2 regions of the Stenotrophomonas sp. YJH_SMC_19 genome follow, and region 1 is predicted to be linked to the other one. Evidence: predicted binding sites of a transcription regulator. Region 1 holds the regulator's gene; the other holds the start of a gene.

Region 1 (7,416 bases):
CGCGGGCGACCTTGGGGAAGCGCGAGAACACCTTGCCCACCGGCTGCATGCGGGTACGCATCACTGCCGACTGCAGGCGGGCAGTGGCGATGTCCAGCGTCGATACGGCGCGGTCCAGCTCCTCGTCGCGCAGGCGTGCACGCAGGGTCTTCAGGCGGTTTCGGGAAAGCACCAGTTCGCCGATCAGGTTGACGATCGCATCCAGGCGCTTGGTGTCCACGCGCACGGTGTGCTCGGCCTCGGCCATCGGCTTGGCCGCCGGCTTGGCGGCGGGCGCCGGTACGGGCGCCGGGCGCGGTGCAGCGGCAGGTGCCGCCACGACGGTGGCAGCAGGCTTCGCGCCTGGCGCAGCGCCACCGTGCAGCTGGTCCAGCAGCGCTTCGAACTCGTCTTCGCTGATCAGGCCGTCGTCGGCCTTCCGGGCCGGCGCGACCGCGGTCGGTGCGTTGCCGCCATGCAGCTGGTCGAGCAGGGCCTCGAATTCGTCGTCGGTGATCAGGTCGCTGCCAGCTGCCGCAGGGGCGGCCGCAGCGACCGGCGCGGCAGTGCCACCGTTCATGTCGAACTGCGCGATCAGGTCCGGCGGCGCATAGCCTGGCTCGGTGCCGGAGGACACGGCGTCCAGCATCGACTGCAGGTAGTCCAGCGATTGCTGGGCGGCGTCGAAGTGGTGGGCCTGCAGCACCGCCTGCCCGGCACGCGCGATGCCCAGGGCCTCTTCAGCGGCGTGGCACAGTTCGACCATCGCGGTGACGCCAAGGAAGCCGGCACCGCCCTTGAGCGTGTGGTATCCACGGAACACCGCGTTGAGCTGCTCGGTGTCCTGCGGTGCCTGCTCCAGCGACACCAGCTGTTCGCCCAGGCGATCCAGGATTTCCTGTGCCTCGATGATGAAGTCGGCAGTGATGTCGTCGGATACCGCGCTCATGCTTACAGCCCCAGATCCGACAACAGGTCGTCGGCGTCGTTCTGCGAGACCGCGTGGCGGTCCAGTCCCTTCAGTGCCGGCCCGGCCAGTTCCGGGTCGGTGCGATGCTGTTCCGGCGGCAGGCCGAGTGCGCCGAAGCCCTCGTGCACGCGGCGGACGATGCCGACCACGCGACGGATGATCTGCCCGGTCAGGTCCTGGTAGCTCTGGGTCAGGGCGATCTCGGTCAGGTTGTGGCGGATGCGCTCGAGCTGCGCGTCCTGGCCCGGCTGCAGGCCTTCAGCACGCAGCTGTTCGGTCAGGCTGCGGCATTCCTCGGCCAGGTCCAGGGTGCGGTGCGTGGCCTGTTCGGTCATTGCCACCACGTGGTCCAGGCGTGCGCAGGCGTCGTCCAGCTCACCGGCCTCGCTGGGCACGGTCGGCAGCTCACCCAGTGCCTGCCCCAGCTCGCGGGCCAGCCGCGAGAGGCCGCTCATCATCGGCTGCGTACGCAGCGCGACCAGTCCGTCGATGCGCTGCCGCCAGGCGGCCTCGTCACCGGACTCGAGTGCGTCCAGGGCTTCCTGCAGGCGCAGGGCGAGGGCGCTCTTGTCGACCGTGGTATCCATCAGGCGCTGGCCGCCAGGCGTTCGAAGATCTTGCCGAGCTTCTCTTCCAGCGTCTGCGCAGTGAACGGCTTGATGATGTAGCCGTTCACGCCGTTCTGGGCGGCTTCGATGATCTGTTCGCGCTTGGCTTCGGCGGTGACCATCAGCACTGGCAGGGTCTTAAGCTTGGCATCGGCACGGATCGCCTTCAGCAGCTCGATGCCGGTCATCACCGGCATGTTCCAGTCGGTGACCACGAAATCGAACGGCTGGCTCTGCAGCAGCGACAGCGCGGCATGCCCGTCCTCGGCTTCGGCGGTATTGGTGAAGCCCAGATCGCCCAGCAGGTTCTTGACGATCCGACGCATGGTCGAGAAGTCATCGACGATCAGGATGCGCATGTTCTTGTTCAAAGCAGAGTTCCTTTGTTGTTCATTCCGGGCGGCCGGGGGCAGCCGCCTCGGGCATGTTCATTCTTCCAGGCCGGCGTCCGCCGCCTCGAAAATCTTGAGCCGGCCACGCAGGCGCAGCACCGCCTGGCCGTGGATCTGGCAGACCCGCGACTCGCTCACGCCGAGCACCGCGCCGATCTCCTTCAGGTTCAGTTCCTGCTCGTAGTAGAGCGAGAGCACCAGCTGTTCGCGCTCGGGCAGGTGGCCGATGGCCTTGCCCAGCTCGCGGCCGAACTCACCACGCTCCAGTACCTGCTGCGGGGTCGGGCCGCCCTGGGCGACGGTGTCCAGCTCGCCCTGGTCCTCGATGCGCGACTCCAGGCTCAGCACCTGGCCACGTGCGGCGTCTTCCATCAACCGCAGGTATTCGGGCAGCGGCATCTCCATCGCGGCGGCCACTTCGGTGGCGCTGGCGGCGCGGCCGCTGCTCTGTTCCAGGCGGCGGATGGTGGCGGCGGCATCGCGTGCACGGCGGTGCACGGAGCGCGGCACCCAGTCGCCACGGCGGATCTCGTCGATCATCGAACCGCGGATGCGGATCGAGGCATAGGTCTCGAACGAGGCGCCCTGGTCGGCGTCGTAGCTGCGCGACGCTTCTATCAGGCCCATCATGCCGGCCTGGATCAGGTCGTCCACTTCAACGCTGGCCGGCAACCGCGCGGCCAGGTGGTGGGCGATGCGCCGCACCAGGTCCGAATGCTGGGCGATGACCTCGTTGGCCGCCGAGCGCTGGACTTCCCTGTACTGGGCTGCGCCTTTCATGCGGCCACCCCGCGCTGCTTGAGGATGCGCTCGAGGAAGAACTCGACGCCGCCACGCGGTTCGGTCGGCGCCTGCCAGCGTGCGGTGCGACGCGCGATCTCGGTGATCGCCAGCGCGGCCGGGCTGGACGGGTAGGCCTTCACCACCGGCTGCTGGCGCTGCACCGACAGGCGCAGCCAGTCGTCCTGCGGCACGCAGCCCAGGTAGTTCAGCGAGACATCGGCGAGGAACTTCTCGCAGACGCGGGTCAGCTTTTCGTACAGCACGCGGCCCTCGTTGGGGTCGCGCACCATGTTGGCCACTACCTGGATGCGGTCCACGCCGCGTTCGCGCGACAGCACCTTGATCAGCGCGTAGGCGTCGGTGATCGAGGCCGGCTCGTCACAGACCACCACCACGGTGTCCTGCGCGGCCTGGCAGAAGGTCAGCACGCCGTCGGTGATGCCTGCGGCGGTGTCCACCACCATGATGTCCAGTTCGCGTTCCAGCTCGGAGAACACGTTGACCAGGCCGACGTGCTCTGCCGGGGCCAGCTCGGCCATGTGCCGGCGGCCGGACGCGGCCGGCACCACCAGCACGCCGTTCGGGCCTTCGACGATGACGTCGTCCAGCGAGCAGCGGCCGGCGACCAGGTCGGCCAGCGTGAAGGTCGGGTTCAGCCCCAGGATCACGTCGATGTTGGCCAGGCCCAGATCGGCGTCCAGCAGCAGCGTGCGCTTGCCCATCCCGGCCAGTGCCACCGCCAGGTTGGCGGACACATTCGTCTTGCCCACGCCGCCCTTGCCGCCAGTGACGGCAATGGTGCGCACAGGGCCGAGCGGCTCGCTGCGGGTGGCCGACAGCGGGAAGGTCTTGGTCAGCTTGGCGTACTCACGCGACGGCATGGTTCAACTCCGGGTTGCAGGGCATATCGGCCGCGCGGCGCAAATCTTCAAGGCGAAGTACGAGATTGGCCGCACTGGCCCGGTGCAGGTCCTCCGGAACGTCCTGGCCATCGGTCACCCAGGTGATCGGCAGGGCGTGGTCCACGGCCACTGACAGGGCGTTGCCGAAGCGGCCGGTCTCGTCCAGCTTGCTCAACACCAGGCCCTGCAGGTTGGCGGCGCCGAAGCGGCGGACCACCTCGTCCATGTCGCCGAAGCTGGTGTTGGCCGGCAGCACCAGCAGGGTGCGTACCTGGCGGGCGGCGCGCAGCCACTGCAGCTGCGCGGCCAGCGCGCGGTCGCGCGGGCCCAGGCCGGCGGTGTCGATCAGCACCAGCTTGTAGTCCTTCAGGCGTTCCAGCAGCTGGTCCAGGTCGGTGCCGCTGTTGGCCTCGTGCACCGCGATGCCGAGCTGGCGGCCGTAGCCGTACAGCTGCTCGCGGGCGCCGATGCGGGTGGTGTCGGTGGTGACCAGGGCCACATCGCGCGGCGCATGCTTCTCGGCGAAGCGCGAGGCCAGCTTGGCGATGGTGGTGGTCTTGCCGGCGCCGGTCGGGCCGACCAAGGCGATCACGCCGCCTTCCTCCAGCGGGTCGACCGGGGCGATCGGCAGCTTGCGCGAGATCAGCCCCAGCATCAGGCCGCGGCCACGATGGGCTTCGGTCTCCAGCGGGATCTGCATGGCCACGTCGCGGGCCAGGCCGGCGTCGAAACCGTACTCGTCCATCAGGTCCAGCGCGGTGGCGCGCACCGGGCTGCCACGCAGGCGCTCGTCGGTGAAGCGGTTCATCTCGCGCTCGATCACCTGGCGCATGCCGGCCACTTCCTGGCGCAGCTGGCGGATCTCGGCGTCGTCCTGGGCAACCACGGTCAGCGTCGGTGCCAGGGCCAGCATGGGGGCCGGGCTGGCTTCGCCGGCGGCTTCGGCCGCTGCCGGTTCGCTGGCGGCGATCCCGGGCTGCGCTTCGGTCACGGCAGCGGTCGGCAGCGGTGGCGGCTGCACGGCCGGGGCCACGCTTTCGTGATGCATCTCGCGCGGCGGGTCGATCTGGAAGCGGGCGCGGTTGGCCGGCACGGTGGCGGCCGGTGCAACGATGGCCTCGGCGAACGGGGCGAAGCTCTGTTCGGGCAGCGCCGGTTTGTTGACGGCGGCGCGCGCCAGGGTGGCGGCGAAGCCAGTGCTGCCACGGGTCGGCACGATCTCGTCGGCGCTGTCCAGGGTACGGCCGGTGGCCCCAACGGCCGCACGGGCGAGGGCGGCCACCGCCGAGGTGGTGGCGGCGACCGGTTCCGGCGCCGGGGTGCTGCTGCGGCGGCGGGTGACCGCGGCGATCACCGCGTCGGCAGCGGTGCGCGGCTTGGGTGCCGGCGGCGGTGCGACATCACGGCGCGAGGCTTCCAGTGCACGCTGCACGGCGCTCTCGTCGTAGTTGGCCGCGGCGACGATCTCGACGCCTTCCTCGATCCGGCGGTTGGACAGGATCACGGCGTCAGGACCATGTTCCTTGCGCACCAGGTTCATGGCCGAGCGCATGTCGGCGGCGACGAATCGTTTGATTTTCATGCTGTGGTCACGGGACGAAGACGGCGGGGTGGCGGTCGGAGAACTCGGGTGGTCGGTGGTCTGCACGGTGCGGGTTCCCCTTGGTATCTGTCTGTTGCGTTGGTTCGAAGGTGGTGTCTGTTTTCTGGCGCATCGGTGGGCGGCGTCAGCTGATCGTTCCGACCAGCTTCAGGCGCTTGTCCTCCGGCACCTCGCTGTAGGCCAGGACCGACAACGACGGAACGCTGTGGCGGACCAGGCGGGCCAGCGCGGCGCGCACCGGGCCCGGTACCAGCACGACCGCCGGCTCGTTTCGCGCTTCCTGCTTGCTGACACATTCGGCCAGGCTCTGGTGCAGTCGCTCTGCGAGTCCGGGTTCCAGCGCGGCGCCGTTGCCCTGCGTGGACTCCTGCAAGACACGTTCCAATTGCGGGTTGAGGGTGAACACCGGCAGCTCCGCCGACATTCCGGCGATCTCCTGCACGATGAAGCGGCCCAGCGCGGTGCGCACGGCGGCGGTCAGCACCGCCGGGTCCTGGCTGCTGGGCGCGTGTTCGACCAGCGCCTCGGCGATCTTGCGCAGCTGGCGGATCGGGATGCGCTCGACCAGCAGGTTCTGCAGCACGCGCACCACCGCCGACAGCGGCAGCGCCTTCGGCGTCAGATCTTCGACGAGCTTGGGCGCGCTCTTGGCCAGGTTGGCCAGCAGGTGCTGCACTTCCTCGTGGCCGAGCAGTTCCGGCGCATGTTCGCGGATCAGGTGCGAGAGGTGGGTGGCCACCACGGTGGCCGGGTCGACCACGGTGTAGCCCAGCGTTTCAGCCTGGGCACGCTGGTGCGGCTGGATCCAGGTGGCATCCAGGCCGAACGCGGGATCCTTGCCGGCAATGCCCTCCAGGGTGCCCAGCGCGCTGCCCGGGTCCAGCGCCAGTTCGCGGTCGGGGTGGATCTCGGCGGTGGCCACCGGCACGCCGTGCACCAGCACGCGGTAGCCGTTGGCGGGCAGTTCCAGGTTGTCGCGGATATGCACCGACGGGATCAGGAAGCCGACGTCCTGGGTCAGCTTGCGGCGCACGCCCTTGATGCGCGCCATCAGTTCGCCGCCCTGGTTGCTGTCCACCAGCGGGATCAGCCGGTAGCCGACCTCCAGGCCCAGCGGATCGACCGGGCGCAGTTCGTCCCAGCTCAGTTCGGCGGTCGGCGCAGGTGCCGCCGGGCGGCCGAGTGCGTTGAGTGCGGCCGCCTCATTGCCGGCGGCTGCCGGGTCGGTGGCTGCGGCCTTGCCCTTGCGGTAGACCTTCCAGGCGATGAAGCCGAGGATCGCGGCCAGCGTCAGGAAAGCGACGTTGGGCATGCCCGGCACCAGGCCGACCACGCCGATGATGCCGGCGGTGATCGCCAGCGCGCGGTACTGGCCGAACACCTGGCCGGTCATCGCCTGGGCCATGTCCTGCGAGCGCGAGGCGCGGGTCACCAGCATCGCCACCGCGCTGGAGACCAGCAGGGCCGGCAGCTGCGCCACCAGGCCGTCACCGATGGACAGCAGGGTGTAGGTGGCAGCGGCTTCGCCGAACGGCATGCCATGCTGCAGCACGCCCACGGCCAGGCCGCCGAGCATGTTGATGAACAGGATCAGGATGCCGGCGATGGCGTCACCGCGGATGAACTTGCTGGCACCATCCATCGCGCCGTAGAAGTCGGCTTCCTCGCGCACTTCCTCGCGGCGCAGCTTGGCTTCTTCACGCGTCAGCAAACCGGCGTTGAGGTCGGCGTCGATCGCCATCTGCTTGCCGGGCATCGCGTCCAGGATGAAGCGCGCGGTCACTTCCGAGACGCGGCCAGCGCCCTTGGTGATCACCACGAAGTTGATGATGGTCAGGATCGCGAACACCACGATGCCGACCGCATAGTTGCCGCCGATCACGAATTCGCCGAAGGCGGCGATGACCTTGCCCGCGGCGTCGTGGCCGTTCTGGCCGTTGAGCAGGATCACGCGGGTGGAGGCCACGTTCAGCGCCAGACGCAGCATGGTGGTGATCAGCAGCACGATCGGGAAGATGGTGAAGTCCAGCGGGCGCTTCACGTAGACCACCGCCAGCAGCACCATCAGCGAGATGGCGATGTTGAAGGTGAACAGCGCATCGAGCACCGGCGCGGCCAGCGGGACCACGACCATGGCCAGCAGGGCCAGCACGATCAGCGGTGCGCCAAGGCCCTGGCG
Region 2 (7,416 bases), on a different contig from region 1:
CGGCGCCGATGCAGAAGCTGCGCGCGCGCCTGGCCGAGGAAACCGGCATCGCTGAAGCGGCGCTGCCGTTCGTCGGTGAACTGATCCAGGTCCGCTCGGAAGAGCAGGGCTGGCAGGGTGCCATCGAGCGCGTGCTGGGTGGCTTCGCGCTGTCGCTGCTGGTCGACGACAAGCATTACAACGACGTCGCCGAGTGGGTGAACCGTACCCACCTGGGCATGCGCTTCACCTACTACCGCGTGCGCCGCAACGATGATGCGTTCGCCCGTGAGCCGTCGGCGAAGTCGCTGCTGCACAAGCTGGAACTGCGCGAACACGTGTTCGAAAGCTGGCTGCGCCGCGAGCTCGGCAAGCGATTCGACTACGAGTGCGTGGATGCCAAGCAGCTGCGCAACGTCGACCGCGGCATCACCCGCGAAGGCCAGGTCAAGCATCCGGGCGACCGTTTCGAGAAGGATGACCGCAGTGCGGTGGGCGACCGCCGTCGCTGGATCCTCGGCTTCAACAACCACGACAAGGTGGGCGCCTTCGAGCGCGAAGCTCAGGAACTGGCCAAGCGCATCGCCAGCTGCGAGACCGACATCGCGCGCCTGCGTGGGCAGCGTGACCGCGACAACGAACGCCGCCTGGCCTGCCACGAGCTGGTCAGCATCAGCTGGAACGAGATCGACATCGCCGCCCCGCAGCAGCGCCTGAGCGACATCGAGGCCACGCTGCGCGACCTGCGCGAAGGCAATGCCGACCTCGCCAAGCTGGCCAAGCAGATCGACGCCGTGCGCGCCGACATCGAGCAGGCCCGCCGCACCTATGAAGACGTCCGCGTCGAGCGCGGGCAGCTGGTCAAGGAACGCGACCGCCTGGACCGCGCGCGCCAGCAGAGCCGTGCGCTGGTGCTGCCGAGCCTGGCCCAGGAGCAGGAAGCCGGCCTTGCCGAGCGCCTGCAGGAGCAGGGTCCGCTCAGCCTGGAAACGCTGGAAGCGCACATGCGCCAGGTCAGCAACGCGCTGAACGAGCAGCTGTCGTCCTCGCAGCAGGACCTCAACCGCATCGAGAACCAGCTGATCGGCTGCTTCCGTCGCTTCATCCAGCAATGGCCGGAGGAATCGGGCGACTTCACCGTGTCGGTGGCCTCGGCCGAGGACTTCCTCGCACGCCTCGAACGACTGGAGCGCGATGGCCTGCCGCAGCACGAAGAGCGCTTCTTCGATCTGCTGCAGAACCAGAGCAAGAACAACCTGCTGGCCCTGCAGCGCCACAGCGCCGAGGCCCGCAAGTCGATCGGCCAGCGCCTGGACGAAGTGAACGCCAGCCTGGAACAGGTGCCGTTCAACCGCGGTACGTTGCTGACCATCGAACTGAGCGACCGTCGTCTGCCGGAAGTGGGCGAGTTCCAGCTGCAGCTGCGCGAAGTGCTGTCGCAGCAGCAGACCGAGCAGCGCGAGCTGGCCGAATCGCAGTTCACCGTGCTGCGCCAGCTGGTCAACCGCCTGGGCTCGCAGGAAGGCGAGGACAAGCGTTGGCGGGAGCTGGTGCTGGACGTGCGCATGCACGTGGAGTTCATCGGCGTCGAGCTGGATGCGGAAACGCGCCAGCAGGTCGAGATCTACCGCAGCGGCGCCGGCAAGTCCGGTGGCCAGCGCCAGAAACTGGCTACCACCTGCCTGGCCGCGGCACTGCGCTACCAGCTCGGCGGTGCCGACAGCCAGCTGCCCAGCTACGCCGCAGTGGTGCTCGACGAAGCCTTCGACAAGGCCGACAACGAGTTCACCGCGCTGGCGATGAACATCTTCGACAACTTCGGCTTCCAGATGGTGGTTGCCACCCCGCTGAAGTCGGTGATGACACTGGAACCGTTCATCGGCGGCGCCTGCTTCGTCGAAATCAGCGGCCGCCACGACTCCGGCGTGCTGCTGATCGAGTATGACGAGGAAGGCAAGCGCCTGAAGCTGCCCGAGCGCAGCCGCCAGCAGGCCAACGAACCGGAAGAAGCCGACGCCTGACCTGGCCGATTGAAGGGGAATGCCGGCCAGCGGCCGGCACTACCCATGGGCGGGGTTCATGACCCGATCGGATGGGAATGCCGGCCAGCGGCCGGCACTGCCCATGGGCGGGGTTCATGACCTGATCGGATGGGGATGCCGGCCAGCGGCCGGCACTGCCCATGGGCGGGGTTCATGACCTGATCGGATGGGGATGCCGGCCAGCGGCCGGCACTATCCATGGGCGGGGTTCATGACCTGATCGGATGGGGATGCCGGCCAGCGGCCGGCACTACCCATGGGCGGGGTTCATGACCCGGTAGTGCCGGCCGCTGGCCGGCAACCGCGTTCACGCAGCGCGGAACGTATCCCACGCCATCCGCGCGATCAGCACCACCACTAGCCCCACGAACAGCTTGCGGATGAACGGCGTACCGCCCTTCAGCGCCAGGCGCGTGCCCACCACCGAGCCGATGATGTTGGCCGCCGCCATCGGCAGCGCGAACAGCCACAGGATGTTGCCGGTCGGCACGAAGAACGAGATCGCCGCCACATTCGTCGCCAGGTTCACCACCTTCGACGCCGCCGAGGCGCGCAGGAAATCCAGCCCGAAGAAGCGCACGAACAGGAAGATCAGGAAGCTGCCGGTGCCCGGCCCGAAGAAGCCGTCGTAGAAGCCGATCGCCGCACCGATCGCCAGCGCGATCACCAGTTCGCGGCGGCCGATCTCCTGCGGACGGTGCAGCGCGCCGAAGTCCTTCTTCCACAGTGTGTAGGCCAGCATCGCGACCAGCAGCACCAGCACCAGTGGGCGCACCGCGTCCTTGGGCAGCAGGCTTACCGCGGTGGCGCCGGCGAAGGAGAAGATGAAGGCCGTGCCGGCCGCGAACAACACCGGCTTCCACGGGAAGCGCACGTTGCGCGCATAGCGCCAGGCAGCCGCACCGGTACCGAACATCGAACTGAACTTGTTGGTACCAAACAGCATCGCCGGCGTCTGCTGCGGCAGCACCGTGAACAGGCCAGGCAGCTGCACCAGCCCACCACCACCGACGGCGGCATCGACCAGCCCGGCGATGAAGGCGATGACCACCAGCCACCACAACTCAGGGGGAACCAGTTCCAGCACGGCGATCAATCGATATGGGGGCGCGACAGCATACGCCTGTCCTGCACTGGTTGACCGGTGCCCCGCGTGGATCCATCCGCACAACCCGGCGACAATGTCCGCATGAGCCGAAAACCCACCGATCCCTGCCCCTGCGGCCTTCCCGCCGAGTACGCCGCCTGCTGTGGCCGTTTCCATGCCGGTGAGGCCGCCCCCGATGCCGAGCACCTGATGCGATCGCGTTACAGCGCCTATGTGCGGGGGCTGGCGGACTATCTGCGCCAGAGCTGGCATCCGGATACCCGTCCGGCCGAGTTGTCGCTGGATGATGCGCCCGGCCAGCGTACGCATTGGCTGGGCCTGACCGTGCACGAGCACACCGTCACCGGCGCCGACAGCGCCGAAGTGCGCTTCACCGCCCGCTACCGCGTGGGCGGCGGCAGCGCGGTGAAGATGGCCGAGCACAGCCGCTTTCTGCGCGTCGACGGCCGCTGGTACTACCTCGACGCGGTGTGAGCCTCAGCCGCCGCGTGCCGCCAGCACGCGCTGGCCGGCATGCGCGCGGACCTGGTTGCGGCCACCGTCCTTGGCTGCGTACAGCGCCTGGTCGGCGGCCTTGATCACTGCCGCTGGCCGCTCATCCACGCGGCTGTCTGCCAGCCCGATGCTCACCGTCACCTGCACCGTCTGCCCGCTTCCGCCGCGTCCGCGCTGCCGGCGCCCGGTTTCATCGTCGCGGCTGCGCGTGCTCCGGTCGCGCAGCTGCATGCGGGTGTCCTCGATGGTCTGCCGCAGCGCCTCGACTGCATCCACGCAGGCCGCTGCGGGACGATCCAGGAACACCACCGCGAACTCCTCGCCGCCATAGCGGAACGCCCGGCCACCATCGCCCACCCGGTCCAGGCGCGAGGCCACCAGGCGCAGCACATCGTCGCCGGTGTCGTGGCCGTGGGTGTCGTTGAACGACTTGAAGTGGTCCACGTCCACCATCGCGATGCTGTAGGTGCCGCGCGCCCGCTGCAGGGTCTCATTGAAGGCGCGGCGCCCCGGCAGGCCGGTCAGCTCATCGCGGAAGGCCATATGGAAGGACTCCTGCAGCATCGCGCCCAGCATCAGCAGCAGGGCCGCGCTGGCCAGTGCCGGCAGCAGCACCGGCTGCAGGAACACCCGTGGCAGCATCCACCACAGGCACAGCAGGGCCAGCAGCATCGCCGTGTGCAATGGGCGCGGATGCCGCCAGGCCTGCCAGCCCAGCGCGGCGGTTGCCAGAAGGAACAGCAGCGCTGGCAGCTGTGCCAGCGCGTTCCAGTCGGCCGGAATCCAGCTCCAGTGGCGGTTGGACAGCAGATCGTGCATGCCGCGCGGCTGCTGCGTGGCCAGCAGCAGGAAGATCAGCAGTGCCGTGCCGCTGGCGACGGAGCGCAACAGCAGGTCGTGGCGGCGCCGCCCGCGCTCGGGCCACAATGCCAGGCCCGCGAACAGCAAGGGCAACCAGGCCGAAATGGCATGGAAGCGCAGCGGTGTCAGCGACGTGACGTGGCCGCTGTGCAGGTAGCCGCCCACGTCCTGGTGCAGCAGCGCGAACATGACCGCCACCACCAGCAGCAGGCAGAGCGTACGCACCTGGTGGTAGAGCAGGGCAAGGCCGGCGCCGAGGCAGGCCAGCAGCCAGGGCAGGATGCGTTGGGCCGGGCTGGCAACGTCTTCGTTGCCCAGTGCTGCCCACAGCACCACGGCAACCAGCACGGCGGGCAGCACGAACAGGTAATGCGCAGGCTGGCGGAGCGGATGCAGGGGCAAGCAGGAATTCCAGCGCGGTGACGACGCGGCCGCAGCATTGCCGTTAGCGGCGTTCGCACCGGCTTCTTGAATGCGGGATGGTCACGCATGTGAACGCGTTGACGTCGAACGATGACATCGCACTCACCCTGTTGCGCAGATGCTGCCCGGATGGACAGCGTAGCCACCGCCGTCGCTGCCCCGCAGCGCGATCTCGCCCGCCAGTACGCATGTGTGCGGAACCGCAGCATGCACCTGGCAGCCCCCCTCAGCGCCGAAGATGCCATGCTGCAGAGCATGGCCGATGCCAGCCCGAGCAAATGGCACCTGGCCCACACCACCTGGTTCTTCGAACGCTTCGTGCTGGCCGGCTTCCCACCTGCACCGGCGCATGACCCTGCCTGGGACTACCTGTTCAACAGCTACTACAAGAGCCTCGGCCCGGCGCATGCCCGGCCGCAGCGTGGGCTGCTGTCGCGGCCATCGCTGCAGCAGGTGCGCGACTACCGCCAGCAGGTCGATGCACAGGTGCAATCGCGGCTGGCGGCAGGCGACCTTGATGAGCAGGCACTGCAGCACCTGCAGTTGGGCCTGCAGCACGAACAGCAGCACCAGGAACTGCTGCTCACCGACATCAAGCACGCGTTCTGGTGCAATCCGTTGCAGCCGGCCTACCGCGAGGACCTGCAGCCTGCAACCAGCCCTGCCAGTGCGCAGGGCTGGATCGAGTCGCCCGAGCGCATCGTCACCATCGGCGCCGCAGCCTGGCCGCAGCACACCGCCTTCGCCTACGACAACGAATCGCCGGCGCATCGCGTGCTGCTCCCCGCGCACGCACTGGCCGAGCGTCCCGTCAGCAATGCCGAGTACCGCGCTTTCATCGACGCCGGCGGCTACCGCGAACCGCGCTGGTGGCTCAGCGAAGGCTGGGCGCTGCGCGAAGCCGAGAGCTGGCAGCACCCGCTGTACTGGGATGACGCCCTGCAGCGCGAGTACACCCTGGGCGGTTGGCGCGAACTGGATCCGCATGCGCCGGTCTGCCACCTCAGCTACTACGAGGCCGATGCCTGCGCCCGCTGGGCCGGTGCGCGCCTGCCCAGCGAGTTCGAGTGGGAGGCTGCCGCCGCAACGCTGCCGCCTCGCGGTCATTTTGCCGATGACGATCGGCTGCACCCGCAGGCTGCAGGGGGCAGTGGACTGCGTCAGCTGTTCGGCGATGTATGGGAATGGACCCACAGTGCGTATGGCGCCTACCCGGGCTTCCGCCCTTTCGCCGGCAACCTCGGTGAATACAACGGCAAGTTCATGTGCGGGCAATGGGTGCTGCGCGGTGGCAGCTGCGCCACGCCGCGTGGCCACGTGCGTGCCAGCTACCGCAATTTCTTCATGCCCCCGGCGCGTTGGCAGTTCTCCGGGCTGCGCCTGGCCAGGGATCTCGCATGAGTACGGTGCACGACGCACTGCAGGCGCTGACCGATCTCACCCCCGGCCGCCAGCAGATCCTCACCGACGTGGTGGCCGGGTTGTCGCGCACGCCGCGCCAGCTGCCGTCCAAGTACTTCTACGATGCGCGCGGCTCGCGCCTGTTCGAGCAGATCACGCAGACCCCCGAGTACTACCCCACGCGCACCGAGCTGGCCCTGCTTTCACGGGTACTGCCGGACATCGCCCGAAGCGTCGGGCCGCACCTGCACGTGGTGGAACTGGGCAGCGGCAGTGGCCGCAAGACCGCGTTGCTGCTGGCCGCCCTGCACGACCCGGTGGCCTACACGCCGATTGAAATCTCGCGTGCCGCGCTGCTGTCCAGCATCGACCATCTGGCCCCGGCGCTGCCCGAGGTGGAGATGCTGCCGGTCTGTGCCGACTTTACCCGTCCCGTCGCCGTACCCATGCCCGAACGCGAACCCGCGCGACGGCTGCTGTTCTTCCCCGGTTCCACGCTGGGCAACTTTGAAGGCGAGGACGCGGTCGCGCTGCTGCGCGCGATGCGCCAGACCATGGGGCGTGATGGCCTGGCCCTGGTCGGCATCGACCTGCACAAGGACCCGGCGCTGATCGAGGCGGCCTACAACGATGCGCAGGGCGTCACCGCCGCATTCACCCTGAACCTGCTGGCCCGCCTCAACCGCGAGGTCGGCAGCGACTTCGATCTGCAGGGCTTCCGTCATCGTGCCCGCTACAGCGTCGCGCGGCTGCGCATCGAGACCGATCTGGTCAGCCAGCGGGCACAGGACGTCCATCTGGATGGCCGGACCTTCCATTTCGAGGCCGACGAACCGATCCGCGTCGAATACAGCCATAAGTACACCGACGAGAGCTTCGAAGCGCTGCTGCAGCCGGCTGGCCTGCAGGTCATGCAGCGCTGGGATGCTGAAGGCCCGGCCTATGGCCTGCGCCTGTTGCGTGCCATCTAGGGCGGACGGCCAGCCGGTACCGCTTCAGGTTCAGCAGCACCGCTACCCCTAAGATGGCCGTGCAACGGCAACACGGAGGACGCCATGCCCATTCTGACCACGCTCGGCCTGGCGGCCGCTCTTGCCTCGGCGCCGA

What was found. The regulator FliA, encoded in region 1, starts transcription of late flagellar genes. The targets are predictions, from matches to a motif close to TAAAGTTTNNCNNNCNNNGGCCGATAA.
Region 2: the regulator FliA is predicted to act here: its motif matches at 4,931-4,957, upstream of AC5P5R_RS17410 (GGDEF domain-containing protein).

The regions. Positions count from the first base shown of each region.
Region 1 is NZ_JCAFRI010000024.1:53,730-61,145, reverse strand. It holds gene AC5P5R_RS19225 (chemotaxis protein CheA) at 1-928, opposite strand, end outside; gene AC5P5R_RS19220 (protein phosphatase CheZ) at 931-1,536, opposite strand; gene cheY (chemotaxis response regulator CheY) at 1,536-1,928, opposite strand; gene AC5P5R_RS19210 (RNA polymerase sigma factor FliA) at 1,986-2,729, opposite strand; gene AC5P5R_RS19205 (MinD/ParA family ATP-binding protein) at 2,726-3,613, opposite strand; gene flhF (flagellar biosynthesis GTPase FlhF) at 3,600-5,216, opposite strand; gene flhA (flagellar biosynthesis protein FlhA) at 5,362-7,416, opposite strand, start outside.
Region 2 is NZ_JCAFRI010000019.1:83,544-90,959, forward strand. It holds gene AC5P5R_RS17395 (ATP-binding protein) at 1-2,000, shown strand, start outside; gene AC5P5R_RS17400 (sulfite exporter TauE/SafE family protein) at 2,329-3,108, opposite strand; gene AC5P5R_RS17405 (YchJ family protein) at 3,211-3,603, shown strand; gene AC5P5R_RS17410 (GGDEF domain-containing protein) at 3,607-4,887, opposite strand; gene egtB (ergothioneine biosynthesis protein EgtB) at 5,038-6,309, shown strand; gene egtD (L-histidine N(alpha)-methyltransferase) at 6,306-7,280, shown strand; gene AC5P5R_RS17425 (lytic murein transglycosylase) at 7,365-7,416, shown strand, end outside.